One region of the Pseudomonas sp. NPDC087185 genome, then DNA from elsewhere that is predicted to be linked to it. Evidence: riboswitches for the same ligand, from Rfam matches in the RefSeq annotation. Region 1 holds a riboswitch; each other region holds the start of a gene.
What was found. Region 1 has a riboswitch for cobalamin ahead of cobW (cobalamin biosynthesis protein CobW). Riboswitches for the same ligand answer to the same signal wherever they lie in the genome.
Positions count from the first base shown of each region.

Region 2: it holds a riboswitch for cobalamin, as region 1 does, so the genes downstream of both, ACIPIJ_RS14055 (TonB-dependent receptor) here and cobW (cobalamin biosynthesis protein CobW) in region 1, are expected to answer to the same signal.
Region 3: it holds a riboswitch for cobalamin, as region 1 does, so the genes downstream of both, cobO (cob(I)yrinic acid a,c-diamide adenosyltransferase) here and cobW (cobalamin biosynthesis protein CobW) in region 1, are expected to answer to the same signal.
Region 4: it holds a riboswitch for cobalamin, as region 1 does, so the genes downstream of both, ACIPIJ_RS14065 (ABC transporter substrate-binding protein) here and cobW (cobalamin biosynthesis protein CobW) in region 1, are expected to answer to the same signal.

Region 1 covers NZ_JBIUZK010000003.1:389,714-397,151, reverse strand. Annotated here, with positions in the region: gene ACIPIJ_RS12105 (transporter substrate-binding domain-containing protein) at 1-760, opposite strand, end outside; gene ACIPIJ_RS12100 (response regulator) at 772-1,386, opposite strand; gene ACIPIJ_RS12095 (DUF1272 domain-containing protein) at 1,612-1,854, opposite strand; gene cobM (precorrin-4 C(11)-methyltransferase) at 1,921-2,673, opposite strand; gene ACIPIJ_RS12085 (cobalamin biosynthesis protein) at 2,705-3,115, opposite strand; gene ACIPIJ_RS12080 (CbtA family protein) at 3,115-3,825, opposite strand; gene ACIPIJ_RS12075 (CbtB-domain containing protein) at 3,835-4,020, opposite strand; cobalamin riboswitch at 4,119-4,343, opposite strand; cobalamin riboswitch at 4,744-4,952, shown strand; gene cobW (cobalamin biosynthesis protein CobW) at 5,052-6,119, shown strand; gene cobN (cobaltochelatase subunit CobN) at 6,123-7,438, shown strand, end outside.
Region 2 covers NZ_JBIUZK010000003.1:811,598-819,035, reverse strand. Annotated here, with positions in the region: gene ACIPIJ_RS14055 (TonB-dependent receptor) at 1-1,256, opposite strand, end outside; cobalamin riboswitch at 1,367-1,573, opposite strand; gene ACIPIJ_RS14050 (ABC transporter ATP-binding protein) at 1,620-2,768, opposite strand; gene ACIPIJ_RS14045 (ABC transporter permease) at 2,788-3,597, opposite strand; gene ACIPIJ_RS14040 (ABC transporter permease) at 3,604-4,521, opposite strand; gene ACIPIJ_RS14035 (ABC transporter substrate-binding protein) at 4,518-5,543, opposite strand; gene ribBA (bifunctional 3,4-dihydroxy-2-butanone-4-phosphate synthase/GTP cyclohydrolase II) at 5,772-6,890, opposite strand; gene ACIPIJ_RS14025 (DUF1330 domain-containing protein) at 6,969-7,262, shown strand; gene ACIPIJ_RS14020 (pirin family protein) at 7,361-7,438, opposite strand, start outside.
Region 3 covers NZ_JBIUZK010000008.1:218,912-226,349, reverse strand. Annotated here, with positions in the region: gene ACIPIJ_RS24885 (LysR family transcriptional regulator) at 1-751, opposite strand, end outside; gene ACIPIJ_RS24880 (tartrate dehydrogenase) at 876-1,934, shown strand; cobalamin riboswitch at 2,019-2,240, shown strand; gene cobO (cob(I)yrinic acid a,c-diamide adenosyltransferase) at 2,361-2,972, shown strand; gene ACIPIJ_RS24870 (cobyrinate a,c-diamide synthase) at 2,969-4,264, shown strand; gene bluB (5,6-dimethylbenzimidazole synthase) at 4,261-4,911, shown strand; gene cbiB (adenosylcobinamide-phosphate synthase CbiB) at 4,908-5,816, shown strand; gene cobD (threonine-phosphate decarboxylase CobD) at 5,809-6,801, shown strand; gene ACIPIJ_RS24850 (cobyric acid synthase) at 6,798-7,438, shown strand, end outside.
Region 4 covers NZ_JBIUZK010000003.1:819,982-827,419, reverse strand. Annotated here, with positions in the region: gene ACIPIJ_RS14100 (hypothetical protein) at 1-10, opposite strand, end outside; gene ACIPIJ_RS14095 (GNAT family N-acetyltransferase) at 152-652, shown strand; gene ACIPIJ_RS14090 (hypothetical protein) at 758-1,060, shown strand; gene ACIPIJ_RS14085 (OprD family porin) at 1,214-2,551, opposite strand; gene ACIPIJ_RS14080 (pseudoazurin) at 2,548-2,982, opposite strand; gene ACIPIJ_RS14075 (ABC transporter ATP-binding protein) at 3,000-3,788, opposite strand; gene ACIPIJ_RS14070 (FecCD family ABC transporter permease) at 3,785-4,801, opposite strand; gene ACIPIJ_RS14065 (ABC transporter substrate-binding protein) at 4,801-5,811, opposite strand; cobalamin riboswitch at 5,922-6,120, opposite strand; gene ACIPIJ_RS14060 (DUF1624 domain-containing protein) at 6,149-7,315, opposite strand.

The DNA of each region.
Region 1 (7,438 bases):
CCAGGCGCCGCAGGCGTGGGTTGTCGCTGGCCAGGGCAAAGGAAAAGGTTGCGGCAGGCACCTGGCAGAAATGGTCGATCTTGATCATGCCCTGGTAACTCTTGCCGATCAGAAAGTCGGTACTGATGGCGTCGCCCAGGTAAGCGTCCGCCTCGCCCAGTTCAACGGCCGCCAGGCCCGCCAGGGTAGAACGATAGAAGCTCAACTGCGCGTTGGGGTAGAGCGTGCGGACCGTCTCGCCCGGCAGGTAGTGGTCGACCATGGCCAGGCGCAGGCCTGCGAGATCCTTGTTGTTTTTCAGCGTGCGCCCTTCGCGTGTAACGATGACCGGCAAGTCGTCGGCATAGGGCAGGCTGAGGCTGAGCTGGGCATCGGCTGCCTCAAAGGCGTTGGAGCTGCCCAGCAAGTCGATTGCGCCATCGCGCAGGGCGGCAATTGCTTCGTGGCGGCTGGAAAAACGTTTGACTTCGATCGGTACCCCCAATTGCTCGGCGATCAGCCCGGCGTAATCGGCGCTGAGGCCTTCGTAATCGGCCGGGCTGATGTTGATCTCGAAGGGCGGATAGTCGGGGCGCGAACTGCCCAGCAGAAGGGCCTTGCGCTGTTGCAGCCACTGGCGGTCCTGAGAGTCCAGTTGCAAGGGGGGGGCGGCACTGACGGCGCGCGCCAGCAACTGCCGTGGCTCGGCATCGGCTAGCGTTACCCGCGGGCAGCATGCAAGGCCGATGACCACGAACAAGCCAGCCAGCGTGCGCTTCATGTCGATTGCGCTCAGTTGACGCTGTTGCGCTTGGCCAGGTCCACCATTTCTACCAACGATTCCGTTTTGAGCTTGTCCATGATACGGCCCCGGTAGGTGCTGATGGTCTTGGCGCTCAGGTTCATCTGAGTGCCGATGTGCTTGTTATTTTCGCCATTGGACAGGCGCCGCAGCACTTCCATCTCGCGGTTGGACAGGCTGCCCAGGCGGGTCGGCTCGCTGTCCAGGGTATTGCTGTTGACCGCCATCTGCGGGAACGTCGAATAACCTTTGACCAAGGCTTTGAGCGCAAACACGACGGCGTCGAGGTCTTCACTTTTGGTCACGAAAGCACCAATGCCGGCATCCAGGCAGCGGCGTACGTACAGGTCGGTGGCCTGGCCGGTCAGCACCATGATCCGGGGGGCATGCTCGAGCTGCTGCAGCCGTTTGATCACTTCCATGCCGTCCAGGCCAGGAAGCCCGATGTCCAGGACCACGACATCGGGTTGCAGCTTGCGTGCTACCTGCGCCACTTCGCTGCCGTTGTCTACTTCACCTATGACGTGAAAGCGCTCGCGCTCAAGCAACATGCGTATCGCGAATCGAACGGTAGAGTGATCGTCGACGATCAGTACAGTTGTCATGAAGAAAACTCCTGTCGGAATGTGGTCCGTTTCCTGAGGATAATCAGGAATACGTCTGCAAGGTGTTTCTGCAGCGCAGCACGATACGTCCATTCCGACCCCTTGGTAATGGCGAGTATAGATGTGTTGACTAAGGAGGCTGACTTTGTTGAAAAGTCCTACAAAATCACATGAAGACAGGCATCGCCGATGCTGATTTCGACGATGCCAGCAAAAGAAAGTTACTTATGCGCAGGCAGCGTGGGGCTTGAGTACGCGTTGGGTCGAAGCGGGGTTGTTGCTCAACGCCTGGCCCACCCGAGTGGGGCGGGCCAGCAGTTGGCCTGAGCAGTTGGGGCAGCGGCCATGGAAACGGGTTTCGGCACAGCTGCGGCAAAAGGTGCATTCGAACGAGCAGATCAACGCATCGGGGCTATCGCCTGGGAGGTCTGCATCACAACATTCGCAATTGGGGCGTAGCGCCAGCATGGGTGTCACTCCGGTCCGCGGGTAGGAGCCTGGAGTCTGCTACGGCCTTTGGCCGGTTGGCAATGCTCAATCGCCAGGGCGGTAGAGGTGCGCGTGCCCGGCGTGATACAGCGCGGATGAGGCGAACGGCGCGTCCCCCAGCACGTGGCCGACGAGGATCAGCGCGGTGCGGCGAAAGCCCTTGGCGGCGACCTGCCCGACGATATCGCCAAGCGTGCCGCAGACCCAGTCCTGGTCCGGCCAGGTGGCGCGGTGCACGACGGCCACGGGGCAATCGGCCCCGTAGTGGGGCTGCAGCTCGTCGACGATGCGAGCCAGATGCTTGACCCCAAGGTGGATGGCCATGGTGCTGCCATGGCGGGCCAAATCGCCCAGTTGCTCCCCGGCAGGCATCGGGGAGCTGTTACCGAAGCGGGTGAGAATGAGCGTCTGTGCCACGTCCGGCAGGGTCAGTTCACAACCCAGCAGTGCGGCGCTGGCAGCAGTGGCGGTAACCCCGGGGATGATCTGGTAGTCGATACCCAGTTCCCGCAGGTGGCGGATCTGTTCGCCGATGGCGCCATACAGGCTGGGGTCGCCGCTGTGAACGCGGGCCACGTCCAGGCCTTTTTCATGCGCCTTGCGCATGGCCTGGATGATTTGTTCCAGGTGCAGCTCAGCACTGTTGATGACCGTCTCGGCCTGGTGGCCTTCGAGTACCGCCGCAGGCACCAGGGAGCCGGCGTATATGATGACCGGGCACTGGCGGATCAGGCGTTGTCCCTTGACCGTTATCAGCTCCGGGTCACCGGGGCCGGCGCCAATGAAGTAGACCGTCATGAAAAATCCTTGCAGGTAAAAGAGGTATCGATTATCCGCCGCAGGCGAGGGCGAGGGTAGCGGGGCCAAGTGATTGCCGTGTCACTCGGAGGGTGGCTTTGCCGACATCGCGGTGCGCCAGGGCCAGCGCCGCGCTCTCTGCAACGCCCCAGCAGCCGCTGTGGGCGAAGGCTTGCGCAGAACGGTGGCTGAGCAGGGGCTCGAAGGCCTGCAGCTGGCTGGCCTCGAACACCACCAGCGACAAGTTGTAACGTTTGGCAAGTTGTTGAAGGCCTGGCTCGTCAGCTTTCAAGGCGATGCTAGCGATGCCCTGCAGCGCAGTCAGTGCTAGGCCATGCCGGTCCAGCGCCTGGCGCAGCAGCGCGTCGAGCACTTCCACCGGGCAGCCCCGGCGGCAACCGAAGCCGGCGTACAGCGCCAGCTGCAGCTTTTTGCTGGTCATCAAGCCTGGCTGGAACGGCGATACAGCCAGGCGCTGAGCAGGCCCAATGCCACCCAGAAGGCGGCGTTGGTTGCCCACGAAGCGACCTTGAACTGGGTTTCCAGGGCTTCGGGGGCCAGGCTTTGATGAACGTCGGGTTGCGGTGCACCGATCACGTGGGGCACCACCAGCAAAACCATGCCGAGTGCCTTGAACAGCCAGTGCCGCGCGAACACCACCAGGGCCAGGCCCACTGCAGTGGCAGCAGCGGTACCGATCCACCAGTTCTGGCGCTGGCCGAGGTCTGCGGCGGCGGTGCCCGGTAGCTCAGGCGGCAAGCCCAGGGTGGGCGCCAGGCAGAACACGGCGAACCCGGCCAGGCCCCACAGCGCACCAGTGGCGACGCGGTTGGGCTCACGCAGGCTGTACAGCGCGGCGAGGATTAGGGCGAAACCGACCGCTACCACCAGGTTGCCCCCGGTGGTCGACAGGATGCGCTGCCAGCCGTCTTCCGGCGACCAGGCCTCGTCGCTGTGCTCATGGCCGGCCGCATGTTCATGGGCAACAGCCGCTTCGCCGTCATGGTTGTGGTGCTCGGCGGCAGGGGCGGCCGACTCATAGGTTTCCGCCTGCAGGATCAGCGGGGCGACCCAGAAGCTCTGCAGCAGGGTCAGCAGCAGGGCTGCGAGCAGGCCGCTGAACCCGGCGGTGCGGGCAATACGCTTGATCATCGGGCGGTCTCAGTGGCAGGGGAAGGCGGCGCTGTGGCGGGTGTCGTGGGCGGCGTTGTGCACGGCCTCGATGTGCGAGAAGCCGGCGAAGTAGATCAGGCACAGGCCCAGCAGGCTGGCACCGGCGGCGATTACCACGCGCTGGCTGAGGGTGACGGGGGTGCTGATGCTGTGTTTGGCGCTGGTGATGGGCATGACGCATTCCTCTGCTTTGCTTTTATAGGGGCATAGGCGAGCGCGACAGCCCCGGGCTTGGATGGCCCAGGGGAATGCGACAGCGCCCGCCCACCGCGGGGTGTTCATGAACGTCAGGCCGGTCTCCGGGCTTGCGAGGAGGAGCAGGGCTCCTGGTAAAGCGTCACCTTCCCATGCCGTACTGCGTGGCACAGTGGTCTCGACGCTTCACTCGCTTACCGTTGCGGGGGCAGCACCGGAGTTGTCGGGCCCTTATCGGGGGCCTGCGACGCACCGGTTTCCCGTTTCACCCCCTTGGGGGCACCTGAACGCAGGGTGTAAGGAGAGCACGGGGCAATGTTTCCGTCAATCGCAGCGCGTGTTGCAGGTTTGCTCTTGCTCTTGCTTCTAAGTGCGCGGTAGTTCAGGCGATGCAGATTGCGACTTCAGGAGGCCGGAGCGCAGCGTAGGGGCCGGATGATGGGAGCGGGCCCACCCAAAAAGGCTGGCTCCTGTCATCCGGCCCCTGCGCTGCGCTTCGGGGTTCCCTCGCTCCGGCCTTGCTCCCGGGAGGACCGCGCTCGCAAGACCTGCGCTCGGCCTCCTGAAGTCGCATTCGGTGGCGCCTGAACTACCGCGCGCTTAAAAGCAAAAGCAAAAGCAAAAGCAAAAGCGAAAAGCAGTTTGCGTTGGGATTTGTGGGGGGTGGCTCGCGGCAACTGTTGACCATCCCCCACCCCCCGCGTAGCCTTGCCGCTTCGAGGTTCTTCGGCCAGGCCGAAGCTAAGACGGGAACGCGGTACAAGCCGCGGCTGCCCCCGCAACTGTAAGCACCGAAACGGATCGACACAGCCACTGCGCCTCGGCGCGGGAAGGCGTCATCCCGCCATCTCCGTTCGATCGGGGCCGGAACGGTGCAAGCCAGGAGACCTGCCTCGCAACGTTTTCGACTTTCAACCGGGCGGGGTGATCCGGTGGCGAACGAGCCCGGCCGGTCTGGCCCGCGGCTTTCGTCCCGCATGCCCGCGCCATCCTGCCAAGGGCAACGCGACATGAAAACACTGGCCAAGCTCCCCGTCACCATCGTCACCGGCTTCCTCGGCTCGGGCAAGACCACCTTGCTCCGGCACATGCTCGACAACGCCCAGGGCCGCCGCATCGCGGTAATCGTCAACGAGTTTGGCGAGCTCGGCATCGACGGCGAAATCCTCAAGCAGTGCAGCATCGGCTGCACCGAGGAAGAGGCCAGCGGCCGCGTCTACGAACTGGCGAACGGCTGCCTGTGCTGCACCGTGCAGGAAGAATTCTTCCCGGTGATGCGTGAGCTGGTGGCGCGCCGCGGCGACCTCGACCACATCCTCATCGAAACCAGCGGCCTGGCCCTGCCCAAGCCCCTGGTGCAAGCCTTCCAGTGGCCGGAAATCCGTAACGCCTGCACCGTCGACGCAGTGATCACCGTGGTCGACAGCCCGGCCGTGGCCGCCGGCACCTTCGCCGCCTACCCGGACCAGGTCGACGCCCAGCGCAAGCTCGACCCCAACTTGGACCACGAATCGCCGCTGCACGAACTGTTCGCCGACCAGTTGGCCAGTGCCGACCTGGTGGTGCTGAACAAAGCTGACCTGATCGACGCCGAAGGCTTGGCCAAGGTCCGCGCCGAAGTCGCCGAAGAATTGCCGCCTGCGGTCAAGGTGATCGAAGCCAGCAGCGGCCGCCTGCCGCTGGACGTGCTGCTGGGTGTGGGCGCGCAATCCGAAGCACACATCGATGGCCGCCGTACGCACCACGATTCGCACCATGACGGCGACGACCATGACGACCACGATCATGACGCCTTCGACTCCATTTCCATCGACCTGCCCGAAGCCGATGAAGCCCTGCTGCTCGACGCGCTGACTCAGCTGGTGGTGGAATTCGGCATCCTGCGCGCCAAGGGCTTCGCGGCGATTCCTGGCAAACCGATGCGCCTGCTGGTACAAGGCGTGGGCACCCGTTTTGACAAGCACTTCGACCGCGCCTGGCGCGCCGACGAGCCGCGCATCACCCGCCTGGTGCTGATTGGCCAGGACCTCGATGCCGCGCAATTGGAAGCGCGCCTGCGCCAAGCCCTGGGCGCCTGACCCATGCACCTGCTGCGGACCCAGCCCGGCGGCTTCGTGCCGGACGACAGCATTGCCGACCTCGGCCAGACGTCCGCCGAACTGGTGATCCTCTGCAGCGGCGACTCGCACCTGGCCTTGCTCGCCGAAACCGCCGAGCAACTGCCGGATGACTTCCCCAGCTTGCGCCTGGCCAACCCCATGCAGGTGCAGAACCACGCTTCGGTCGATTTGTATGTCGATGAGGTGTTGCGCCATGCCAAGGTCATTTTGGTGTCGTTGCACGGCGGCGTCGGCTATTGGCGGTATGGTGTCGAGCAGCTGGTCGAACTGTCCTCGCGCGGTGTCCAGCTGATACTGGTGCCGGGCGACGACCGCCCGGACCCGGAGCTGACCGGCCTTGGCACGGTCACTGGCGAGTCGGCCGAGCGCCTTTGGCACTACCTGCGCCAAGGCGGCAAGGCCAATGCCGTCAACCTGTTCAAGTGCCTGGCCAACCAGTGGCTGGGCTGTGATTACACCTGGGATGCGCCGCAGCCGTTGCCACGCACCTCGGTCTATCACCCGAGCAAACCGGCAGCGGTCCTTGAAGATTGGTACGGCCAGTGGCTCCCGGAGCACCCGGTGGCGCCGCTGCTGTTCTACCGCTCGCACCTGCAGGCCGCCAATACGGCCTTCATCGACGTATTCTGCGAACGCCTGCTGGCAGCCGGCCTCAACCCGCTGCCGATTGCCGTCGCCAGCCTCAAGGAAAGTGCCTGCCTGGAACAGGTGGAAGCCTGGCTGGACGAAGTCGGCGCCGACGTATTGATCAACACCACAGGCTTCGCCTTGTCCAGCCCGGAGCGCCCCAACCTGCGGCCGTTTCGACGTGATATCCCGGTGCTGCAGGCGATCTGCGCGCAGGACAACCAACCCGGCTGGGAAGCCAGCGAGCAGGGCCTTGGCGCCCGCGACCTGGCCATGCACATTGCCTTGCCTGAACTGGACGGGCGCATCATCACCCGCCCGGTGAGTTTCAAGGACATGGCCTGGCGCAGCGAGCGCAGCCAGTCAGACGTAGTCTGCTACCGCGCCCACCCCGAACGCATGGATTTCGTCGCCGAACTGGCAAGGCGCTGGGTGGAGCTGGCGCGACTGCCCAACGGGCAGAAGCGCGTGGCGCTGGTGCTGGCCAACTATCCGACCCGTGATGGGCGTATCGGCAACGGCGTCGGGCTGGACACGCCCGCAGCGGCCTTGAATATTCTCAAGGCCCTGCAAGCCGAAGGCTATCCGTTGGCCGAGCTGCCGGGCAGCGGCACGCAACTGATCCACCAGTTGCTCGGCGGCGTGACCAA
Region 2 (7,438 bases), 420 kb from region 1:
CTGGAGAGGGTTTGCGGGCGCGTCGGCGAATCGCTGTGGAAGTACCCAGGTGTCGGCTGCCACGGGTCGATGTAGTCGCCGCCGACATCGTTGTACGGTGTGTTGCTGTCGACGTTGAAGCGCACCTTGTTGTACTCGGCGCCGAGCACGGTCTTGCTGGCCAGGCCCAACAGCGAGTGGTCGAAGGTGAAGGTCTGGCGGTCGCCGATCTGCTCCTGGTTGTGCTTGATTTCCAGGTAGCTCTGGCGCAGCAGCTGCTCACGGTCGGCGTCCCAGCTGTAGTCTTCGGCATTGCGCCAGTGGCGGCGGCTCTTGATGTAATAGAGCTGGTTGCTGGTACTGAGCTGGTCGTTGATCGTCCAGTCGGTGGTAAAGCGGGTCCATTCGTCGTGGTAGCGTTGCACGTCGTTCTGGATGTTGTAGTTCTTCTTGCGCAGGCTGCTGCGGTAGTGGCCGTCGATCAGCGGCGTGCCGTAGTCGTTGGCAGGCTGGGCATCGCCGCGCTCATGGGCCAGGGTGAAGCTCAGGTCGTGCGTGGCGTCAAAACGCAGCGCGGCGCTGAGGCTCAGGCTGCGCGAGTCGGTGCGGTCGACCCAGCCGTTGCCCGCCTGCTGGTTGAGGGTGAGGCGGTAGCTCAGCCGCTCGCTGAGGCTGCCGCCGCTGTCCAGGCCCAGCTGCTGGCGGTCCCAGGAGCCATAGCCCAAACGCACGTGGTTGCGCAGGTCACCGCTGAAGGGCTTTTTCGGGATCACGTTGACCACAGCGCCCGTGGCCCCTTCGCCATACAGCACCGAAGCCGGGCCCCGGAGCACGTCGATGCGCTCGACCATCCACGGGTCGACCGGGAAGGTCTGGGTGCCGGCACCGGTATACAGGCGTGTGCCGTCGAACAGCGTCATCACCGAACCGTGCCCGGTAAAGCCACGGGCCGAGAGCCCCGTGCCGCCGTCGCCTGGGCTACCGATGAAGGTGATGCCCGGCGAGCGGGTCACGGCGTCCTGCACGGTGAGGTTGTTGCGCTGCTGAATGAGTTCGGCGGTAATGCTGCTGGTGCTGGCCGGCGTTTCCAGGGCGCTGAGGTTCAGCCGTGAGCCGGCCTGGGTCGGCGTGGCCAGGTCGACCGTCTGTTCATCGCGGGTGTCGGTGATGGCCGTGGAAGGCAGCGCCAGGACGGGGCTGCCATGGTCATCGGCCAGGGCTGGCAGGGCGACGGCCAGGCAGGCCGCCAGAGGGGGAAGCTTGAAGAAACGGGACATGTCTTTCCACTGACTGCAGGAATGAATGGATCCCGGTGGAAAACACGCAAAGGCACAACCACGCACGCAGGCGCGCACGCGGATACCGGCCTGCGCCCGCCCACCGCGGGTTGCCAAGTGAAGCTTCAGGCCGGTCTCCGGGCTTGCGAGGGTCATGAGGCCTTCACCTTCCCATGCAGGTGCACAGTGGTGTGTCGAAGGCATCGCTCGCTTACCGTTGCGGGGGCAGCGCCGGACTGGTCGTGGAACACGACGCACCGGCTTCCCGTTTCACCCTGCGCACGGCGGCGCAGGACACCTGAAACTGGCGCGCATCTGACCATTGGTCGGAGCGCGCGTCAATCGTTTACCTGTGGCTGGCGGCTAGTGCGCGCCGGCCGATTTGCTCAGGTCGCTTTGCGCCCACTCGGTGTAGATGCAGGCATCGGCCACCGCCCAGCGCACCTTCACGGTATCGCCCGGTTGCATCGGCATGCCCGCAGCCGACAACGCTTTCACGGTCAGTTCAGTACCGCCTGGGGTCATGACGTGGCAGGTCTGGCTTTCGCCGAGGAACAGCACTTCGCCGACCTTGGCAATGACCTCGTTCCAGCCTGTGGGCAACGGTTCGCGCGCCGCCTGTTCGGTGGTCAGCGCCAAGGCCTTTTCCGGGCGCACCATGATCAGTGCATCCTGACCGGCAGCCAGGCCAGGCGTCAGGCGGATGGCGACCGGCTGGCCCTCGAAGCTGCCCGCGCCTTGGCTGCTGGCCTTGATATGCAGGAAGTTCGAGTTGCCCAGGAACGAGGCCACGAACGCATTCGGCGGGTTCTGGTACAGGTCATAGCCGGTGCCCAGGCCGACGATCTTGCCGTGGCTGAAGATGGCGATGCGCTGGGACAGGCGCATGGCTTCTTCCTGGTCGTGGGTCACGTAGACGATGGTGATGCCCAGGCGCCGATGCAGCTGGCGCAGTTCGTCCTGCAGGTCTTCGCGCAGTTTTTTGTCCAGCGCGCCGAGCGGCTCATCCATCAGCAGGATGCGCGGTTCGTACACCAGCGCGCGGGCAATGGCCACGCGCTGCTGCTGGCCGCCGGACATCTGCGAGGGCTTGCGGTGGGCGAACGGCTCCAACTGCACCAGCTTGAGCATGGCGTCGACACGCTTGTTGGTCTCGGCGGCGCTGAGCTTGCGGATGGCCAGCGGGAAGGCGATGTTGTCGCGCACGTTCAGGTGCGGGAACAGCGAGTAGCGCTGGAACACCATGCCGATGTCACGCTTGTGCGGCGGGACGTTCACCAGCGACTGGCCCTCGACCAGGATCTCGCCGCTGCTTGGCGTTTCAAAGCCGGCCAGCATCGACAGCGTGGTGGACTTGCCCGAGCCGCTGGAACCGAGGAAGGTGAGGAACTCGCCGTCCTGGATCTCCAGGTCGAGGTTGTCCACCGCGGTGAAGTCGCCGTAATGCTTGTTCAGGCCGCGCAGGCTGACCAGTGTCTGGTTGTGCGCGTTGTCTTTGATCACTGCACTCATTGTTGTTCTCTCCGCGCACTCAGGCGTTGACTTCGGTGCGCCGGCGCAAGGCGGCGGCAATAACCATGACCAACAGCGACAGGCCGATCAGCAGCGTCGAGGCGACGGCGATCACCGGGCTCAGGTCTTGGCGCAGGGTGGTCCACATTTTTACGGGCAAGGTCTGCAGGTCGGGGCTGGCCATCATCACGCTCAGCACCACCTCATCCCACGACACCAGGAAGGCGAACAGGCCGCCGGCGATCATGCCTGGACGAATGGCCGGGAAGGTCACCTTGAAGATCGCCTGCAGGCGCGAGGCACCGCAGATCACCGCAGCATCTTCGATCGACTGGTCGAACAGCTTCAGCGAGTTGATGATCGAGATGATGGTGAAGGGCAGGGCGACGATCACATGGCTGACCACGAAGGCGAACAGCGTGCCGGTGTAGCCCAGTTTGAGAAACAGCGCGTACACCGCCACGGCGATGATCACCAATGGCACGATCATCGGCATGGTGAACAGCCCGTAGAGCATCTCGCGGCCGGGGAAGCGGCCGCGTACCAGCGCGAATGCGGTGGGCAGGCCCAGCAGCACGGCGGCGAGGGTGGTCAGCACGGCCACCTTGAGGCTGGCCAGGGCCGCGTCCATCCACTCCGGGTTGGCAAAGAATTGCACGTACCACTTGAAGGTCCAGCCCGGCGGCGGGAACACCAGCCACTGCGAAGAGCCGAACGACAGCAGGATGATGAACACCACCGGCAGCAGCAGGAAGGCTGCTATGACCCCGGTGGTCAGGTACAGGCCCGTGCGCAGCGGGCGCCCCATGGCATTGGGAGACAGAAGCATGGCGGTTTACCTCGCGTTGCCGACCGGGGATTCCGGCTGCAGCTTCAGGTACAGGTAGAAGAGCACCAGGGTGATCACCACCAGCAGTGCGGCGGCGGCGCTGGCCAGGCCCCAGTTGAGGAACGACTGCACCTGCTGGATGATGAATTCGGGCAGCATCATGTTCTGCGCACCGCCGAGCAGGGCTGGGGTGACGTAGTAACCGAGCGACATCACGAACACCATCAACGCGCCGGAGAACAGCCCCGAGCGGCACAGCGGCAAAAACACCTTCCAGAAGTTTGTCCACGGGCTGGCGCCGCAAATGGAGCCGGCCTGCAGCACCATCGGGTCGATGGCATGCATGGTCGCCTGCAGCGGCAGCACGATGAACGGGATCATGATGTAGCTCATGCCGATCACTACGCCGGTCAGGTTGTGAACCATTTCCAGCGGCGCATCGATGATGCCCAGCGCCATCAACGCCTTGTTGATCACCCCCGAGCTCTGCAGCAGCACCAGCCACGAGTAGGTGCGCGCCAGCAGGCTGGTCCACATCGACAGCAGCACGATGTTAAGCAACCAGCGGCCCCAGCCGTTGGGCACCAGGGTGATTGCCCAGGCCAGCGGGAAGCCCAGCAGCACGCTGATCAGGGTGACCACGCCCGCGACCGAGAAGGTGTTGAACAACACCCGTGCATAGGCCGAGTTGGCGAAAAGTTGCTCGTAGTTGCCCAGCCCTGGCACCGGCTCCAGCACGCCGCGCAGCAGCAGGCCGATCAGCGGGGCGAAGAAGAACAGGCCAAGAAACAGCAGGGCCGGCAGCAGGTTGCGGCTGCCTTTCCAACGGCGGTTCAGCGGTTCGCGGCGGGGGGCCGTTCCCGGAGCGCCGGTGCCCGTGGGGGCACCTTGCGCGTTGTGCAGGGCGTTGATGGCGACTTTCATTTGACCAACCACTCATTCCAGCGCGCGGCGATGGTCTGGCCGTTCTTCGCCCAGTAGGCAAAGTCCAGCGTGACCTGGTCCTGGGCGTAGGCGGTCGGCAGGTTTTGCGCGAGGTCTTTGTCGAGCTTGGCCACGCTGTCGACGTTCACCGGCGCATAAGCAGTCTTGTTGGCGAAGTCGGCCTGGCCTTCGGCGCTGCTGGCGTTGGCCAGAAACTTCATGGCCGCGTCCTTGTTCTTGGCGCCTTTGGGGATGACCAGGAAGTCGGCCATGACTAGGTTCTGCTTCCAGCTCACGCCCACCGGCGCGCCATCTTGCTGCAGGGCGTAGACGCGGCCGTTCCAGAACTGCCCGAGCGAGGCTTCACCCGAAGCCAACAGCTGCTGCGACTGGGCGCCACCGCCCCACCAGACGATGTCTTTCTTGATGGTGTCGAGCTTCTTGAAGGCGCGGTCCAGGTCCAGCGGGTAGAGTTTGTCGGGTGCGACGCCGTCGGCCAGCAGGGCCAACTCCAGCACGCCGGGGCTCGGCCATTTGTACAGGGCGCGTTTGCCGGGGAAGGTCTTGGTGTCGAACAGCGCGGTCCAGTCCACCGGCTTGTTGGCACCGAGCTTGCCTTCGTTGTAGCCGAGCACGAACGAGAAGAAGAACGAGCCGACGCCGTGGTCGGAGACGAAACGCGGGTCGATCTTGTCGCGCTGGATGGTGTTGAAATCGAGGGGTTCGAGCAGGCCTTCGCTGGCGGCGCGCAGGGCAAAATCGGCTTCCACGTCGACCACGTCCCACTGCACGTTGCCGCTCTCGACCATGGCCTTGAGCTTGCCGTAGTCGGTCGGGCCATCCTGGACGACTTTGATGTTGGTCGATTTGCTGAACGGGACGGCCCAGGCTTCTTTCTGGGCGTCCTGGGTGGTCCCGCCCCAGCTGACGAAATTGAGACTGTCGGCAGCCTGCACGGCCTGACATGCCAGGGTCAGCAGGCTGGCGGACAGCACTGCGGTTACACGTTTGCTCAACAGCATGGTTACGCCCTCGTTGCTTTTGTTATTCGAGGCGGGGCTGGTAGTGCGCCCGCCAACAGTATTCGGGGAGCAGCTAAAACAAAGTGTCGGTGGCCGTTTGTGATTGTAGATGCCGGCCTGCGATTTTAAGGTCTACGGGATATCATATTATGGTATTCCAAACTTTTGGCAAGAGGGGGAGGCGACCGGCCATCACTCCGCCCCTGCACAAACGTCACGCCCCTTCGACTATCCGCTGATCGGCTCGAACGGGATGCTCTGGACCACTTCCAGCTCATACCCCGCCAACCCGGCATACTTGAGCGGCGGCCCCAGGTGGCGCAGCTTGCCCACGCCCAGATCCTGCAGGATCTGCGCGCCGGTACCGACCTGCGAATACACCTTTGACTGCCCGCGCTGATAAGGCCGTACCGGCTGGGTAAGCTGCGGCACCCGCTCCAGCAGCGCCTGGGATGACTCGTGGTTGGCAAGGATCACCACCACCCCGGTGCCTTCTTCGGCCACCTTCTGCAGCGCCGCCCATAGCGTCCAGTTGGCCGGCCCGGCATATTCGGCGCCGACCAGGTCGCGCAGCGGGTCGATCACATGCACTCGTACCAGCGTTGGCTGCTCGCGGCGGATATCGCCCATGACCATGGCCATGTGCACGCCGCCTTCGATACGGTCCTCGTAAGTGACCAGGCGGAAGGTGCCGTGCACGGTTGGCAGTTCGCGTTCGCCGATGCGCTTGATGGTCTGCTCGGTGCTCAGGCGGTAGTGAATCAGGTCGGCGATGGTGCCGATCTTGATGCCGTGCTTGGCGGCGAACACTTCCAGGTCGGGGCGGCGGGCCATGGTGCCGTCGTCGTTGAGCACCTCGACGATCACCGAGGCCGGGCTGAAACCTGCCAGGCGCGCCAGGTCGCAACCCGCTTCGGTGTGCCCGGCGCGGGTCAGCACGCCGCCTTCGCGGGCGCGCAGGGGGAAGATGTGGCCGGGCTGCACCAGGTCATCGGGGCGAGCATTGGCGGCCATCGCTGCCGCCACCGTGCGCGCTCGGTCAGCGGCGGAAATGCCGGTGGTAACGCCCGTGGCGGCCTCGATCGACACGGTAAAGGCAGTGCTGAACACGCTGCCATTGGCCGGTACCATCTGCTCAAGGCCCAGCCGCTGGCAGTGTTCGTCGGTCAGCGTCAGGCAGATCAGGCCACGCGCTTCGCGGGCCATGAAGTTGATGGCCTGGGCCTCACAGCGCTCGGCGGCGATCAGCAGGTCGCCTTCGTTTTCCCGATCCTCGTCGTCCACCAGCAGGACCATCTTGCCTTGCCGGTAGTCCTCGAGGAGTTCTTCGATGCTGTTGAAAGCCATGCTGCACGCTCACTGTGGTAGGGTGATTATTATGGTATACCATCATACATAAATAATCTGGCAACAGGAGAGCAGCGGATGAAAGCGTATTGGATCGCCCACGTGGACGTGACCGACCCCGGGCAGTACCAGCAGTACACCCAGCGGGCGCCTGCTGCCTTTGCTGCATTTGGTGGGCGGTTCCTGGCACGGGGCGGGCGCAGCGAGGCGCTGGAAGGGCGGCCGACGCCACAGCGCAGTGTGGTGATCGAGTTCGACTCGTATGAACAGGCGGTGGCGTGTTATCGGTCCGCGCTGTACCAGGAAGCGTGCAGCCATCGCCAGGGGGTGGCGAAGGCTGAGGTCATCATTGTCGAAGGGTTCGAGCCCTGAGTTGATGGTAAGGGCGCCATCGCCAGCAAGCCGGCTCCCACAGGGTTCGGTGGGAGCCGGCTTGCCGGCGATGGGGCCATTGCAGTCACCGCTGAACTTCAAGGCATACCGGGCAACTCATGCGGCCGCAGGTCAAACACCAGCACCTCGGCATCATGGCCATTACTCAGTTGCAA
Region 3 (7,438 bases), on a different contig from region 1:
TGCGCACGTAGCGGGCGATGTCCCACTCGGCGCGCAGCAGAATGCCGTGGCCCTGCAGCGCCCAGTTCAGGGCCACTTCACCGTCGTTGCAGCTAAGTGCGCCCTGCACCTTGATGTTCTGCGTACGGCCACCGTTGGTAAAGCTCCACACCCCATAAGGCGATTCATTCTGGCGCAGGAAGATGCAGTTGTGCTGGGCCAGGTCTGCCAGTTTAAGTGGCGTGCCGTGCTTCTCCAGGTACAGCGGCGAGGCGCACAGCAAGCGGCGGTTGGAGGCGATCTTGCGGGCATGGAAGGAGGCATCCGGCAGGCTGCCGAAGCGAATCCCCAGGTCGAAGCCATGGCTGGCCAGGTCCAGCGGATGGTCGCTGATTTCCAGTTGCACCTCGATGTCCGGGTAGCGGGCATAGAAGTCTGCCAAGGCTGGGCCGATGTAGCGGCGGCCAAAGCCCAGCGAGGCGTTCACCCGGATCAGGCCTTTGGGCTCGGCGCGGTGGCGGCCGATCAGTTGTTCCACTTCGTCGACCTGCGCGAGGATGCGCGCCGCATGAGCAAAATACAGCTCACCCTCTGCGGTCAGGCTCATGGAGCGGGTGGTGCGATTGACCAGCCGTACGCCCAGGCGTGCCTCCAGCGCCGCCAGGCGCTTGCTCACCGCCGGTGGTGTTACGCCCAGCTCGCGTGCCGTGGCGGCCAGGCTGCCTTGCTTGGCCAGCAGGTGGAAGAAGCCCAGGTCCTGTGTCGGATTCATCATTAACCCATGGTTACTTAAGAGGTGATCCAGGGTTAACTGCTGCCCTGTGTTCACTACATATACTCGGCTCATCCCCGCCAGCACAAGTTCGGCGGGCCACAATAAGCAGGGGAGTCGAGGCATGAACAACTACAAGATCGCGGCAATTCCAGGTGATGGCATTGGCGTAGAAGTGATCGCCGCAGGTGTGGAGGTGCTGCAGGCACTGGCTGCCAAGCGCGGCAGCTTCGGCATCGATTTCGAGCATTTCGACTGGGGCTCGGAGCGTTACTTGCGCGAAGGCCAATACATCCCTGCCGGTGGCCTGGAGAAACTCAAGACCTTCGATGCCATCTTCTTTGGCGCGGTGGGCAGCCAGGAGGTGCCGGACCATGTGTCGCTGTGGGGCCTGCGCCTGCCGATCTGCCAGGGCTTCGATCAGTTCGCCAACGTGCGCCCGGCCCGTGTGCTGCCGGGGGTGACCAGCCCATTGGCCAAGGGTAAGGCGATCGACTGGGTGATCGTGCGCGAGAACTCCGAAGGCGAATATTCCGGCAGTGGCGGCCGTGTTCACCAGGGCTTGCCGATCGAAGTGGCCACCGAGGTTTCGACGTTCACCCGCGTCGGCGTCGAGCGCATCCATCGCTTTGCGTTCGACCTGGCCCGCACACGGCCGGCCAAGCACCTGACCCTGGTGACCAAGTCCAACGCCCAGCGCCATGGCATGGTGCTGTGGGACGAGGTATTCGAGGACGTGGCCAAGGACTACCCGGATGTACGCACCACCCGCGAACTGGTGGATGCGGTGACCACCACCATGGTACTCAAGCCCGAGCAGTTGGATGTGGTAGTGGCCACCAACCTGCATGCCGACATCTTGTCGGACCTGGCTGCCGCGTTGTCCGGCAGCCTGGGCATCGCGCCCACCGCCAACCTCAACCCCGGCCGCGACTTCCCGTCGATGTTCGAGCCGATCCACGGTTCGGCCTTCGACATCACCGGCAAGGGTGTGGCCAACCCCATTGCCACCTTCTGGACCGCGGTGATGATGCTCGAGCACCTGGGGGAGGAGGCTGCCGCTCGCGAACTGATGGCGGCGATCGAGGCGGTGACCGAGAGTGGCGTGCACACGCCTGACCTGGGGGGCAAGGCGACCACCCGTGAAGTGACCGATGCGGTGCTGGCGCTGATTCGTCGCTAAGCGTGATGGCCCATCGTCGGTACACCGACGATGGGCTCCGTGAAATCGCCCCCGTTCGATTGACGCTCCCCATTCAACCCTCTAACCTTCGCGCGTGTTTCAGGTGCCCTGCCAGCCTCGACTGGGCAGGGTGAAACTGGGAAGCCGGTGGGCGCCAGCATGGCGCGAGTCCGGCGCTGCCCCCGCAACGGTAGGTGAGTAAAAAGCCGCGCACGGCCACTGGATGCCCGCATCCGGGAAGGCGCGCAGGCCCGGGCCGACGCCCGCTCACAAGCCCGGAGACCGGCCTGTCACTGCCAACGGCATCACGGAGGGTGATGCGCGGTGCACCGTGGCGTCTGGCCATGGCTCCTGCGCGCTCTCCGCTTGCCTGTCTATCGACCTGTCGCCGCTGCTTCGCGTGGCGCCAGCCTGCGGAGTACCCCCATGAGCGAACCCACCGAACGCGACGAACGCCACCTGGCGCGCATGCAGCGCAAGAAGGCGGTCATCGACGAACGTATCGCCAATTCCCCCAACGAATGCGGCCTGCTGCTGGTGCTCACCGGCAACGGCAAGGGCAAGAGCAGCTCGGCATTCGGCATGCTCGCCCGCGCCTTGGGGCATGGCATGCAATGCGGCGTGGTGCAGTTCATCAAGGGCCGCAACAGCACCGGCGAAGAGCTGTTCTTCCGTCGCTTCCCCGAGCAGGTGCGTTACCACGTGATGGGCGAGGGCTTTACTTGGGAAACCCAGGACCGCCAGCGCGACATTGCCGCTGCCGAAGCGGCCTGGCACGTTTCGCGCCAGCTGCTGCAGGACCCGAGCGTGCAGTTCGTGGTGCTCGATGAGCTGAACATCGCCCTCAAGCACGGCTACCTCGACCTCGACCAGGTGCTTTCCGACATCCAGGCGCGGCCACCGATGCAGCATGTGATCGTCACTGGCCGCGCGGCCAAGCCCGAAATGATCGAGCTGGCCGACACCGTCACCGAGATGGGCATGCTCAAGCATGCGTTCCAGGCGGGCATCCGCGCGCAGAAGGGCGTCGAACTGTGAGCCACACGCGACATTGCCCGGCCGTATTGATCGCGGCCCCGGCGTCTGGCCAGGGCAAGACCACCGTGACTGCGGCCCTGGCCCGGCTGCACCGCAACCTCGGGCGCAAGGTCCGGGTGTTCAAGTGCGGGCCTGATTTTCTCGACCCGATGATCCTCGAGCGCGCCAGCGGTGCGCCGGTGTACCAGCTCGACCTGTGGATGATTGGTGCGGAGGAAAGCCGTCGACTGCTGTGGGACGCGGCAGGCGAGGCCGACCTGATCCTGATCGAAGGGGTCATGGGGCTGTTCGACGGCACGCCGTCGAGCGCCGACCTGGCGCGCCACTTCGGCGTGCCGGTGCTGGCAGTGATCGATGGCACGGCCATGGCCCAGACCTTCGGCGCCCTGGCCTTGGGCCTTGCGCGCTACCAGGCCGACCTGCCGTTTGCCGGCGTACTGGCCAACCGGGTCGGCAGCCTGCGCCATGCGCAACTGCTCGAAGGCAGTTTGACCGAAGGCTTGCGCTGGTATGGCGGCCTGTCGCGCGAGCGCGGCATCGAGCTGCCCAGCCGCCACCTGGGGCTGGTGCAGGCCAGCGAGCTGAATGACCTGGATGCTCGCCTGGACGCTGCCGCCGAAGCACTGGGCAGCAGCTGCGACGCCGCGCCGCCGCCGCCGGTGGCGTTCGCCGAGCCTGAGCCGCAGCCGAGCGCCGCGTCGCTGGCCGGTGTGCGCATCGGCGTGGCCAAGGACGAAGCGTTTGCCTTCACCTACGGCGCCAACCTCGACCTGCTGCGCAACCTGGGCGCACAACTGGCATTCTTCTCGCCGCTGCACGACCGTGAACTGCCGGCCGTCGATAGCCTGTACCTGCCGGGTGGCTACCCCGAGCTGCATCACCATGCGCTGGCCGCCAACGCGACGATGTGTGAGGCCATCCGTGCCCACCACGGCGCTGGCAAACCGCTGCTGGCCGAATGCGGCGGCATGCTTTATCTGCTCGATGCCCTGACCGACGTTGCCGGTGAACGAGCGGCGCTGGTCGGCCTGCTACCGGGCGAAGCGACCCTGCAAAAACGCCTGGCGGCCCTGGCCTTGCAAGCTGTGGAACTGCCGGAAGGTACTTTGCGCGGGCACACCTACCACCATTCGCTGACCAGCACCGAACTGGAACCGATCGCCCGTGGCCTGAGCCCCAACGGTGGGCGCGGCAACGAGGCGGTCTATCGCCTGGGCCGGCTCACCGCGTCCTACGTGCACTTCTATTTCCCGTCCAACCCAGAGGCGGCGGCGGCGCTGTTGCGACCATGAGCGAACACGCTTTCAGTGAGGCCGAGCGTGCCGCCGTCTACCGCGCCATCGGCGAGCGCCGTGACATGCGCCACTTTGCCGGCGGCACGGTCGCCCCTGACGTGCTCGGCCGCCTGCTCGGCGCCGCACATCAGGCACCCAGCGTGGGCCTGATGCAGCCGTGGCGCTTCATTCGCATCCGCCAGGGCGACCTGCGCGCGCGCATCCAGGCGCTGGTGGAACAAGAGCGGGTGCGCACGGCCGACGCCTTGGGTGAGCGCACCGACGAATTCATGAAGCTCAAGGTCGAAGGCATCAACGACTGCGCCGAATTGTGGGTAGCCGCCTTGATGGACAACCGCGAACCGCACATTTTCGGCCGCCGCACCCTGCCGGAAATGGACCTCGCCTCGCTGGCCTGCGCCATTCAGAACCTGTGGCTGGCGGCCCGTGCCGAAGGCTTGGGGATGGGCTGGGTCTCGTTGTTCGACCCACAGGCACTGGCCGAGCTGCTGGGTATGCCTGCCGGGGCCAAGCCGGTCGCTGTACTGTGCCTTGGCCCTGTTACCGAATTTTATCCGGCACCGATGCTGGTGCTGGAAAACTGGGCCGAAGAACGGCCCTTGAGCGACATGCTGTTCGAGAACCAATGGGGAGAGCGCCCATGAGCGTGGCCTTGCTGACCGTGGCCGGCGTGGCCCTGGATGCCTTGCTGGGCGAACCGCAGCGGCGCCACCCGCTGGTAGCTTTCGGCAACCTGGCGTCCAACCTGGAGCGGCGCCTGAATGCCGGTGGGCGAGGCTGGCGCAGCCATGGCGTGAGTGCCTGGTTCCTGGCCGTGGTGCCCTTGACCCTGGTGGCGCTGATCCTGTCCTGGCTGCCCTATATCGGCTGGCTGGTGGACGTGCTGGCGCTGTATTGCGCGCTGGGCCTGCGCAGCCTCGGCGAGCACGTGCTGCCCGTTGCCAGCGCCTTGCGCCAGGGCGACCTGGAGGAGGCGCGGCGGCGTGTCGGCTACCTGGTGAGCCGCGAAACCCGCGAGCTCGATGAGCCCGCCGTGGCCCGGGCCGCGACCGAGTCGGTGCTGGAGAACGGCAGCGATGCGGTGTTCGCCGCGCTGTTCTGGTTCATCGTCGCCGGCGCGCCGGGCGTGGTGCTGTACCGCCTGAGCAATACCCTGGATGCCATGTGGGGCTACCGCAACGAACGCTTCGAGCGCTTCGGCTGGTGCGCCGCGCGCATCGATGATGTGCTCAACTATATCCCTGCAAGGCTGGTGGCGCTGAGCTATGCATTGCTCGGCAAGACCCGCCTGGCGCTGGCCTGCTGGCGCAAGCAGGGGCCATTGTGGGACAGCCCCAATGCGGGCCCGGTGATGGCGGCGGGCGCCGGTGCTTTGGGTGTCGAGCTCGGCGGCCCGGCGGTGTATCACGGCGAACTGCACGAGCGCCCGTGCCTGGGCGAAGGGCCGATGGCCGATGCCGATGCCATCGAGCGCGGCTGGAGCCTGGTGCAGCGTGGCGTATGGCTGTGGCTGTTGGTGATCTGCGTGGGAGCGTACCTGAATGCTTGAGCACGGTGGCCGCCTGTTACGGGCGGTGCGGCAATACGGGATTGCGCGTGAGGCCTGGCTCGACCTGTCCAGCGGCATCGCGCCGTGGCCTTACCCGATCCCGCCGATCCCGATGGACGCCTGGGCGCGCCTGCCCGAGACGGAGGACGGCCTCGAGGCGGCGGCGCGCGCCTATTACGGCGCCCGCCAGCTGTTGGCGGTGGCCGGCTCCCAGGCGGCGATCCAGGCGTTGCCCCAGCTGCGCCCCAGTGGCCGGGTCGGGGTGCTATCGCCTTGCTACGCGGAGCATCCGCAGGCCTGGCAGCGGGCAGGGCATACCCTGATCGAGCTGCAGGAAGGGCAGGTCGACGCGACCCTCGACAGCCTCGATGTGCTGGTGCTGGTCAACCCGAACAACCCGACCGGCCACCGTGTGCCCCGGGACCGACTGCTCGCGTGGCATGCCCGCTTGGCCGAGCGGGGCAGTTGGCTGGTGGTCGATGAAGCCTTCATGGACAACACCCCCGAACACAGCGTGGTCGAGTGTGCCGAACGCCCCGGGCTGATCGTGCTGCGCTCGTTCGGCAAGTTCTTCGGCCTGGCGGGTGTTCGATTGGGCTGTGTCGCTGCCGAACTGCCCCTGCTGCAACGCCTGGCCGACCTGCTGGGCCCGTGGACCGTCAGTGGCCCCACGCGCGTGCTGGCCCAGGCTTGCTTCGCCGACCCGGCAGCGCATCAGGCGCAGATCGAGCGCTGCGCCCAGGCCAGCGCACGATTGGCCCTGTTGCTGGAGAGCACCGGGCTGGCACCTGCAGGTAGCTGCGACCTGTTCCAGTACGTGCGCAGCGAGCGTGCCGCGCACCTGCATGACTTTCTTGCCCGCCGCGGCATCCTCGTGCGCCTGTTCCAGCAGCCTCCCGCCGTGCGCCTGGGGCTGCCCGCCTGCGCGGCCGATGAACAGCGCTTGGCCCAGGCCCTGGCCGATTATCAGAAGGAAACGGCATGACCACCCTCATGGTGCAAGGCACCACCTCCGATGCCGGCAAGAGCACGCTGGTCACCGCGCTGTGCCGCTGGCTGCTGCGCCAGGGCGTCGCCGTGGTGCCGTTCAAGCCACAGAATATGGCGCTCAACAGCGCGGTGACCGCCGACGGTGGCGAGATCGGCCGTGCCCAGGCGGTGCAGGCCCAGGCCTGCCGGCTGGCGCCGCACACCGACATGAACCCGGTGCTGCTCAAGCCCAACAGCGACACCGGCGCCCAGGTGATCATCCATGGCCGCGCGGTCACCAGCATGAACGCGGTGGCTTATCACGACTACAAGGCCATCGCCATGCGGGCGGTGCTGGCCTCCCATGAGCGCCTGAGCGCCGGGTATCCGGTGGTGATGGTCGAAGGGGCGGGCTCGCCTGCCGAGATCAACCTGCGCGCCGGTGACATCGCCAACATGGGCTTTGCCGAGGCGGTTGACTGCCCGGTGATCCTGGTGGCCGACATCAATCGCGGCGGGGTCTTCGCCCACCTGGTCGGCACCCTCGAACTGCTGTCGGCGAGCGAGCAGGCGCGGGTCAAGGGTTTCGTCATCAACCGTTTCCGCGGTGACATCGCCTTGCTGCAGCCGGGCCTGGACTGGCTCGAACAGCG
Region 4 (7,438 bases), 430 kb from region 1:
TGCGGGGCATGGGGTGGCCTTGGGCGCGCGTTTCAGGTGGGGGATTATAGCGAGGTCGGCCCGCTGTCGACGAGCCATTCGCGGCGCTGCATTGCACGGCAATGTGCGGTAGGGTGGTCGGCCCGTTGCCCAAGCCAAAGCCTGCAGCCCCATGCCGAACTGGATCATCCAACCGCCCCGCCGTGAAGCCGTGGCCGAACTCGTCACTTTCGTCGACAGCGCCCGACGCGCGCTTTTCCCACTGCTGGCCCATTCGCCGTTGCCCAAAGACCTGGCCCATTTCGAAGCCACTTACCTGGACGGCGACGGCCACTTTCTCGAAGCCCGTGACCAAGGTCGGTTGGTCGCTGGCATCGGTTACCTGCCGTACGATCATCGCTTTCGCCAACTCGATTATCACGGCAAACACGTCGTCGAAATCGTGCGCCTGTTCGTGCTCCCTGAATACCGCCGCCACGGCCTGGCCGCTGCGCTGTTCTCGGCCTTGCGCGAGCGGGCCATCGACGCCGGCGTCGAATGCCTGTACCTGCACACTCATCCGTTTCTGCCAGGGGCGATCCGCTTCTGGGAGCGCCAGGGCTTCGCCGTGATCGATGTGGAAGACGACCCGGTGTGGCGGACCACGCACATGGAGCAGTGGCAGGCCGTCTAGGACTTTTCCTACTTTTCAGCGGCGCGCAGCGACAACGGGTTCATTTTCAACCCCCGGCCATTTGCTTACCTTCGGGTTTCTGACGATGACGAAGAAGGCATGCTCATGGCGCACTTGGCACTGTATAAACTTGACCTGCTCGATGAGTTCGAGCGGCGCACCGATAGCTGGAACTTCGGTGACTTCGAACGGCGGCTTGCCGAGCTATGGCCGAGGGCCAATTACCAGGATGCCAAGGGCATCATCAATGCGGCGCACAAGGAGGGTCGCTGGCCGAACACGGTGAAACGGTACTTGCTGACCAATTACCAGGTGCACGGCAATGTCAGTTCGGAGTTCAACGACACCTTTGCTGATGTGGTGGCTGCGATGTCCGAGCAGGAAAAGCACGATTGGCAAGTCGCTTAGCAGGGGCCTGTGGGGGCAGGTTTACCTGCGAACCAGGGCATGGCCCTGGCCCTGCACCGCGGTGCCTTCTTCGCGGGTAAACCGCTCCCACAGGAGCAGCGTTGGCCTGGCAAACAGCACTGTGCCTGCAGGGGTAAGGTGCCTGATTGGCTGTCAGAATCCGCCCGTCAACGGCCATTCCACCGCCAACCGAATCTGATTCCCATCCAGCTCCGCCTGCGCCGTATCCCCGCGGTGCACGTTGTGCCTCAGCGAAAACGCCGTGCCCTTGGCCTTGCCACTCTGCACCACATACCGCGCCTCAAGGTCCCGTTCCCAGTGTTTGCCGCCCTTGCCATAACCCAGGTACGCATACCCGCCAGTGGGGTCCACATGTGTGCCATCGATATCGAACCCGCGCACATACAGCGCCGTCAGGTTCAACCCCGGTACGCCATACGCGCCCATGTTCAGGTCATAGCGCGCCTGCCATGATTTTTCGTTCGGGGCGTTGAAGTCGGACATCTGCACGGCGTTGGCAATGAAGATCGCGCCGCGGGTCACGTAGTCGAACGGCGTGTTGCCATCCACCTGCTGCCAGCCGAGGCTAACGCTGTGCGGGCCTTGGCTGTAGCGCGAGACCAGGCTCCAGGTGGTGTTGTCGATGCGCCCGGACAGGGCCTTGCCGGTGTCGGTGGTGCGGTACAGGTTGAGGTCCAGGCTCAGGCTGCGGCGGTCGTCCAGGGCGTGGGTGACGGTGCTGCCGAGGTAGTGCTGGTTCCAGTTGTCTTCGTAGCGGGAGGTGTACAGGCTGCCGCTGAAGGCGGCGCTGGGGTTCCACACCAGGCCGGCGAGGTCGAAGCTGTTGCCTTGTCGGCCGTTGGAGTAATTGACCACGAAGCCCTGGTTGTGGCTTGAGGCGTTACGGTCGGTGCTTTCGTTGAAGTGCCCCGCGACCAGCTTCAGCGTGTCGATTTCGTTGCTGGTGAGGAAGAACCCGGTCGCGGTTTCAGGCAGCAAGCGGCTGTCGGAAGAGCTGAACACGGGTGTCTTCACTCGCTGCTCACCATAAGAGAGCACGGTGTTGGACATGCGCAGCTTCAACGCTGCGCCGCCTCGGCTGTATTCGTTCTTCGGGTGGCCGTCATTGTCCACGCCGAGCAAGCGCGCTTTACCGACCCGGCCGCCGCCGCTGTCGAGTTGCACGCCAAGGTAGGCGTGGGCGTCGACGCCAACCCCGATCAGGCCTTGGGTAAAACCGGACTGGAACGTGCCCATCAAGCCGTAGGCCCATTCCTCAGCCAGGCCGTTGCGTTCGTTGCGGGGTTTGTAGGCATTGCGGCCAGCGCTGTTGCGCCCGCCGTGCTTGTAGTCACGCTGGTCGTACACCGTGCGGTTGAGGAGGCTCCAACTGCTGTCCTCGACGAAGCCATTGCTCTGTGACTGTGCAGATTCAGCCAGCGCCAAGGGCGCGAGGCCCAGCAGCGGCAGGGCCATTAGCAAACGGTTCATTGCCCGGCCTCCAGCTGCTGCAGTTGCGCCGTGAAGCGCGCTTGTGCCCGGGCTGGCAAGGTCGCTGGCCATTCGACCGGGGCTGTATCGCCCACCTGGATCAGCATCACCATGCCCATCGCCAGGTGCGGAATGCACTGGATGCCGTACAGCCCAGGGACGGTGAAGGTCTGCTCGAACGGCTGGTTCAATTTGCTCTTGAACGCCTCGGCGCCAGCGGGCAGCAAGCCTGGCAGGCTGGCGGCATTGTGGCCGCTCTGGGTTGGCAGAAAGCGCACGGTGTCGCCCGGTGCGATGCGCAGGTGGTCTGGCTCATAGACCATGGCGCCCGCCGGCCCGCGGTTGAGCATCTTCACTTCATGCACTTCAGCCAGCGCGGCAAAGGGCAGCAGGGCGCTGGCGAGCAGCAGGGCGGTGGGGCGCAACAGCATGGCGGGAACTTCCTGGTTCAGGGGGCGCGAAAGCGCAGGATGCGCGCGCCGTCGAAGGGGTCGGTGAGGTAGTGGGCGTGCACGCCGAAGGTGCTCAGCAGGCGCTCGGGGGTGAGTACCTGCAGCGGTTTGCCGAGGGCCACCAGGCGGCCGTGTTCGAGCACCGCCACGCGGTCGCAGGTGAGTGCCTGGTTCAGGTCGTGCAGGGCCACCAGGGTGGTCACTGGCAGCGCCTGCACCTGTTGCAGCAGGCTCAGCTGGTGCTGGATATCGAGGTGGTTGGTCGGCTCGTCGAGCAGCAGCACCTGCGGGCGCTGGGCCAGGGCACGGGCGATGTGCACGCGCTGGCGCTCACCACCGGACAGCGAGCCCCAGATGCGTGTACGCAGGTGCGCGGCATCGAGGTCGGCCAGGGCTTGCTCGACGATGGCGCGGTCCTCTTTGGAGAACGGCGCGAGGGCCGATAACCACGGCGTGCGCCCCAGCGCCACGGCGTCGTACACACTGATGGCGTCGAGGGTGTCGGCCTGTTGTTCGACCAGCGCCAGGGCCTGGGCAATACGCCGGCGCGGCAGGTGCGCGAGCGGCTCGCCGAGCAGCCGGACGCTGCCACTGTGCGGTGTACGCAAACCGGCCAGCAACTTGAGCAGGGACGATTTGCCGGAGCCGTTGGGGCCGACGATGCCGAGGGTTTCGCCCGCGATCACGGCCAGGTCGATGTCGCGCAGCACGCTGTTGCCTGACAGTTGCAGGCTCAGGCCCTGGCAGGCGAGCGGGGCGACGTGCAGTGGCGCCATGACCGTCATGCGCGCCTCCGTCGGCTGACCAGGATCAGCGCGAATACCGGTGCACCGATCAAGGCCGTGACCACACCCACCGGGATCACCTGGCCAGGGATCAGCGTGCGCGACAGCATGTCGGCGGCGATCAGGAACAGCGCACCGCCCAAGGCGCTGGCCGGCAGCAGCCGGCTGTGGCCGGGGCCGAGCAGCAGGCGCAAGGCATGCGGAATGACCAGCCCGACAAAACCGATGGCGCCGACGATGGACACCATCACCGCCGTCACCAGCGCCGCACAGCTGATCAACAGCAGCTGGCTGCGGCGTACCGGGATACCCAGCGACGCCGCCGAATCGGCGCCAAAGGTGAAGGCATCCAGCGTACGCCGGTGCCACAGGCACACCACCAGCCCGCACAGCGCCACCGGCAGCGCCATCCACACCGATGGCCAGCGCACGCCGCTGAGGTTGCCCAGCAGCCAGAACAGGATGCCGCGGGCCTGCTCGGCAGTGGCCGACTTGGTGATGAGGAACGCGGTCAGGGCGGTGAACAGTTGCGAGCCGGCGATGCCCGCCAGGATCACCTGGGCGTTGTTGCTGCTCGGCCCGGCCGCACGGGCCAGTACCAACACCAGCGCGAACGCTGCCACGGCGCCGACGAAAGCGCCGCCGGACATGCTCAGGGCCACGCTGCCCAGGCCTAGCAAACCGACCAGCACGGCGCCCGTCGAGGCGCCGGCCGACAGGCCCAGCAAGTAAGGTTCGGCCAGCGGATTGCGCAGCAGCGCTTGCAAGATCACCCCGCAGGTCGCCAGCCCCGCACCGCAGGCCGCGGCGACCAGGGTGCGGGTCAGGCGGTAGTTCCAGATGATCCCGGCATCGATCGGGTCGACCGGGTAATCGGCTTGCCACAGGTGGTTGGCCAGTACCTGATAGACCACCCGGGGCGATACGGTGGTTTCGCCAATGGCGGTGCCTGCCAGCAGTGCGGCGAGCAGAGCGAGCAGGGCCAGGGCCGTGCAGGGCAGCAAACGCTTCATCACTGCGCCGCTTTACCGCTGGCGAAGGCCGCAGACAGGGTCTGCAGGCCACGGAACAGGCGAATGCCGGCCTGCATGGCGTCGGCGTCGAGGATAATGATACGGTTGTTCTTCACGGCATCCATGTGCTGGGTGACGGGGTCGTTGTGAAGGAATTCCAGCTTCTTCTGGTAGTCGTCGGCGGGGAAGCGGCGGCGGTCCATGCGGGCGATGATCAGCCAGGTCGGGTTGGCCTTGGCAAGGGTTTCCCAGCCTACGGTCGGCCATTCTTCAGTAGACTCGACCACGTTGCGCACGCCCAAGGTGCGCAGCATGAAATCGGCGACACCTTGTCGCCCGGCGACGTAAGGGTCGATGTCCAGGTCGGCGCTGGAGAACCAGAACAGCGCCGACGTTTTGCTCAAGTCCTTACCGGCCAGTTGCTGCTTGGCACCGTCCAGGCGCGCCTTGAGATCGGTATTCAGCGCTTCGCCACGGGCCTGCACGTCGAAGATTTCAGCCAGCTGGCTGACGCTCTTGTAGATGCTGTCGACCTGGAACGCCTGCAGGCGCGTACCGTCGGCACCGACCAGGTTGTCCTTGCCTTCGCAGTCCGAAGGCAGCAGGTAGGTGGGGATCTTCAGTTCGTTGAACTGCTCGCGGGTTGCGACCACGCCCTGGGCGCCGACCATCCATTCGAACTGCACCGCCACCAGTTGCGGGCGCTTGCCGACCACGGCTTCGAAGCTCGGGTCGTTGTCGGCCAGGCGCGGCACCTGGTCATTGAGCGCCTTGTACTCCGGCAGCACGTTGTTGAACCACAGCGAAGTGCCCGCCAGCTTTTCGCCCAGGCCCAGGGCATAGAGCATTTCGGTACCGGCCTGGCCGATGGTCACCGCGCGCTCGGGGGCGTGGGCGAAGGTCTGCGGCATGCCGCAGTTGTCCACGGTCAGCGGGTAGTGGGTGGCGGCGGCATGGGCCACGCCGGTGAGGCTCAGGCCGGCGAGCAGGGTGGCGAAACGAGGCAGCATGCTGGGCGATCTCCTATCGGACAGTTCACGGAAGGAACGCACGGACAGGCATCGCCGAGCCCCTGCAGGCAGCAGGAGCAACACTGATGGCCAATCCCGGACACCCCGCCGGTTGGTGAATGTAGGCCGGCAGGTCTCCTGACTGGTGCTTCATCGCTCAACGCCGGCCTTCCCGGATAGTGGATCCAGTGGCATCAATGGCATGAGCTCGGCACCTACAGTTGCGGGGGCAGTTCCGTTTGGCGCGCCTGGGGCGGCCTGGGATTCCCTATTAATTCCGTGGTGGAAACCGGCGGCCCGCATGGTAGACCATCAGGCGCCGGGTGAAAACGCTAAATCAGAAGTACTTCAGCCAGGTGATGTCGCGACGGCGCGCCTTGAGCCGGGCAAACCAGCGCACCGGCAGGTACAACGCCACCGCCAGCAGCACCGCGCCTAGCCACACGGCGCCAATGCCGTCGAAGCCGAAGTAGTCGCCGTGGTTCAGGCCGAACACGGCGACGCTGGCCAGGTACAGCAGCTTCAGCACATACAGGTGCAGCAGGTAGAAGAACATTGGCGCCGCGCCGAACACGGCCAGGGCGCTGATCCAGCGGGCTTGCCCTGCGCGTTCGAAGGCGCGCAGCAACAGCAGGCCGCAGCCCAGGGTCAGGGCCAGGAACAGCAGCGAAGGCGGGTACTTGGTTATGTTGAAGAAGCTCATCAGCGTCTGGGTGAGGGTCGGGTAGCCGCTCCACGGCGCTTCGCCGTAGCCGTTGAGCAGGCGCAGCACGACGAAACCGAGCAGGGCGATCACGCCCGCCAGCAGCAGGTGATGCTGGCGTTGCTTCGCATCAAGGCCACGGCCGAACCAAGGGCCAAGGCCATAGCCCAAGGCGATCACGCCGATCCACGGCAGCACCGGGTAAGAGGTGCGCAGGCGCAGGCTGTCGGAGAACTCAAGCCAGCCACGGTCATGCAGGATCGCCCAGGGCACATGCATCGCCGACTCCACACCAAAGTGCAGGCCATCGAGCAGGTTGTGGCCGGCGACGATCAGCGCACCCAGGGCCAGCAGCGCGGGGCGGGGCAGCCACACCAGCAGCGACAGGGCGATCATGCTGACACCGATGGCCCAGATCACCTGCAGGTAGATCACGCTGGGCGGCAGCTGGAAGGTCCAGGCGAAGTTGACCAGGGTGAACTCCAGCACCACCAGGAACAGGCCGCGCTTGAACAGGAACGCCGAGACATCGCTGCGGCCTTGGTACTTCTCGCCGTACAGCCAGGCCGACAGGCCGGTGAGTAGCACGAACACCGGGGCGCACAGGTGGGCCAGGGTGCGGCTGGCGAACAGCGTCGGGTCGGTGGCGTCGATGGTCATCGGGTCGCTGACCTGGCGGTGCAGGAAGAACGTCTCGCGAACGTGATCGAGCAGCATGAACAGGATCACCAGGCCGCGCAGGGCATCGATGCTCTGCAGGCGCTGGGTGAGCAGGGTGGGGGTGGCGGCGGCGCTTGTCATGGAAGAGGGTCGCAGGCAGGAATGAATGTCAAATGAAACGTTATCTTATAACTATTTAATGAAGGCCTGGTAGTGGTTTTTTGGGTGTTCATACCGGCCTGTTCGCGGGACCAGCCGGCGCCC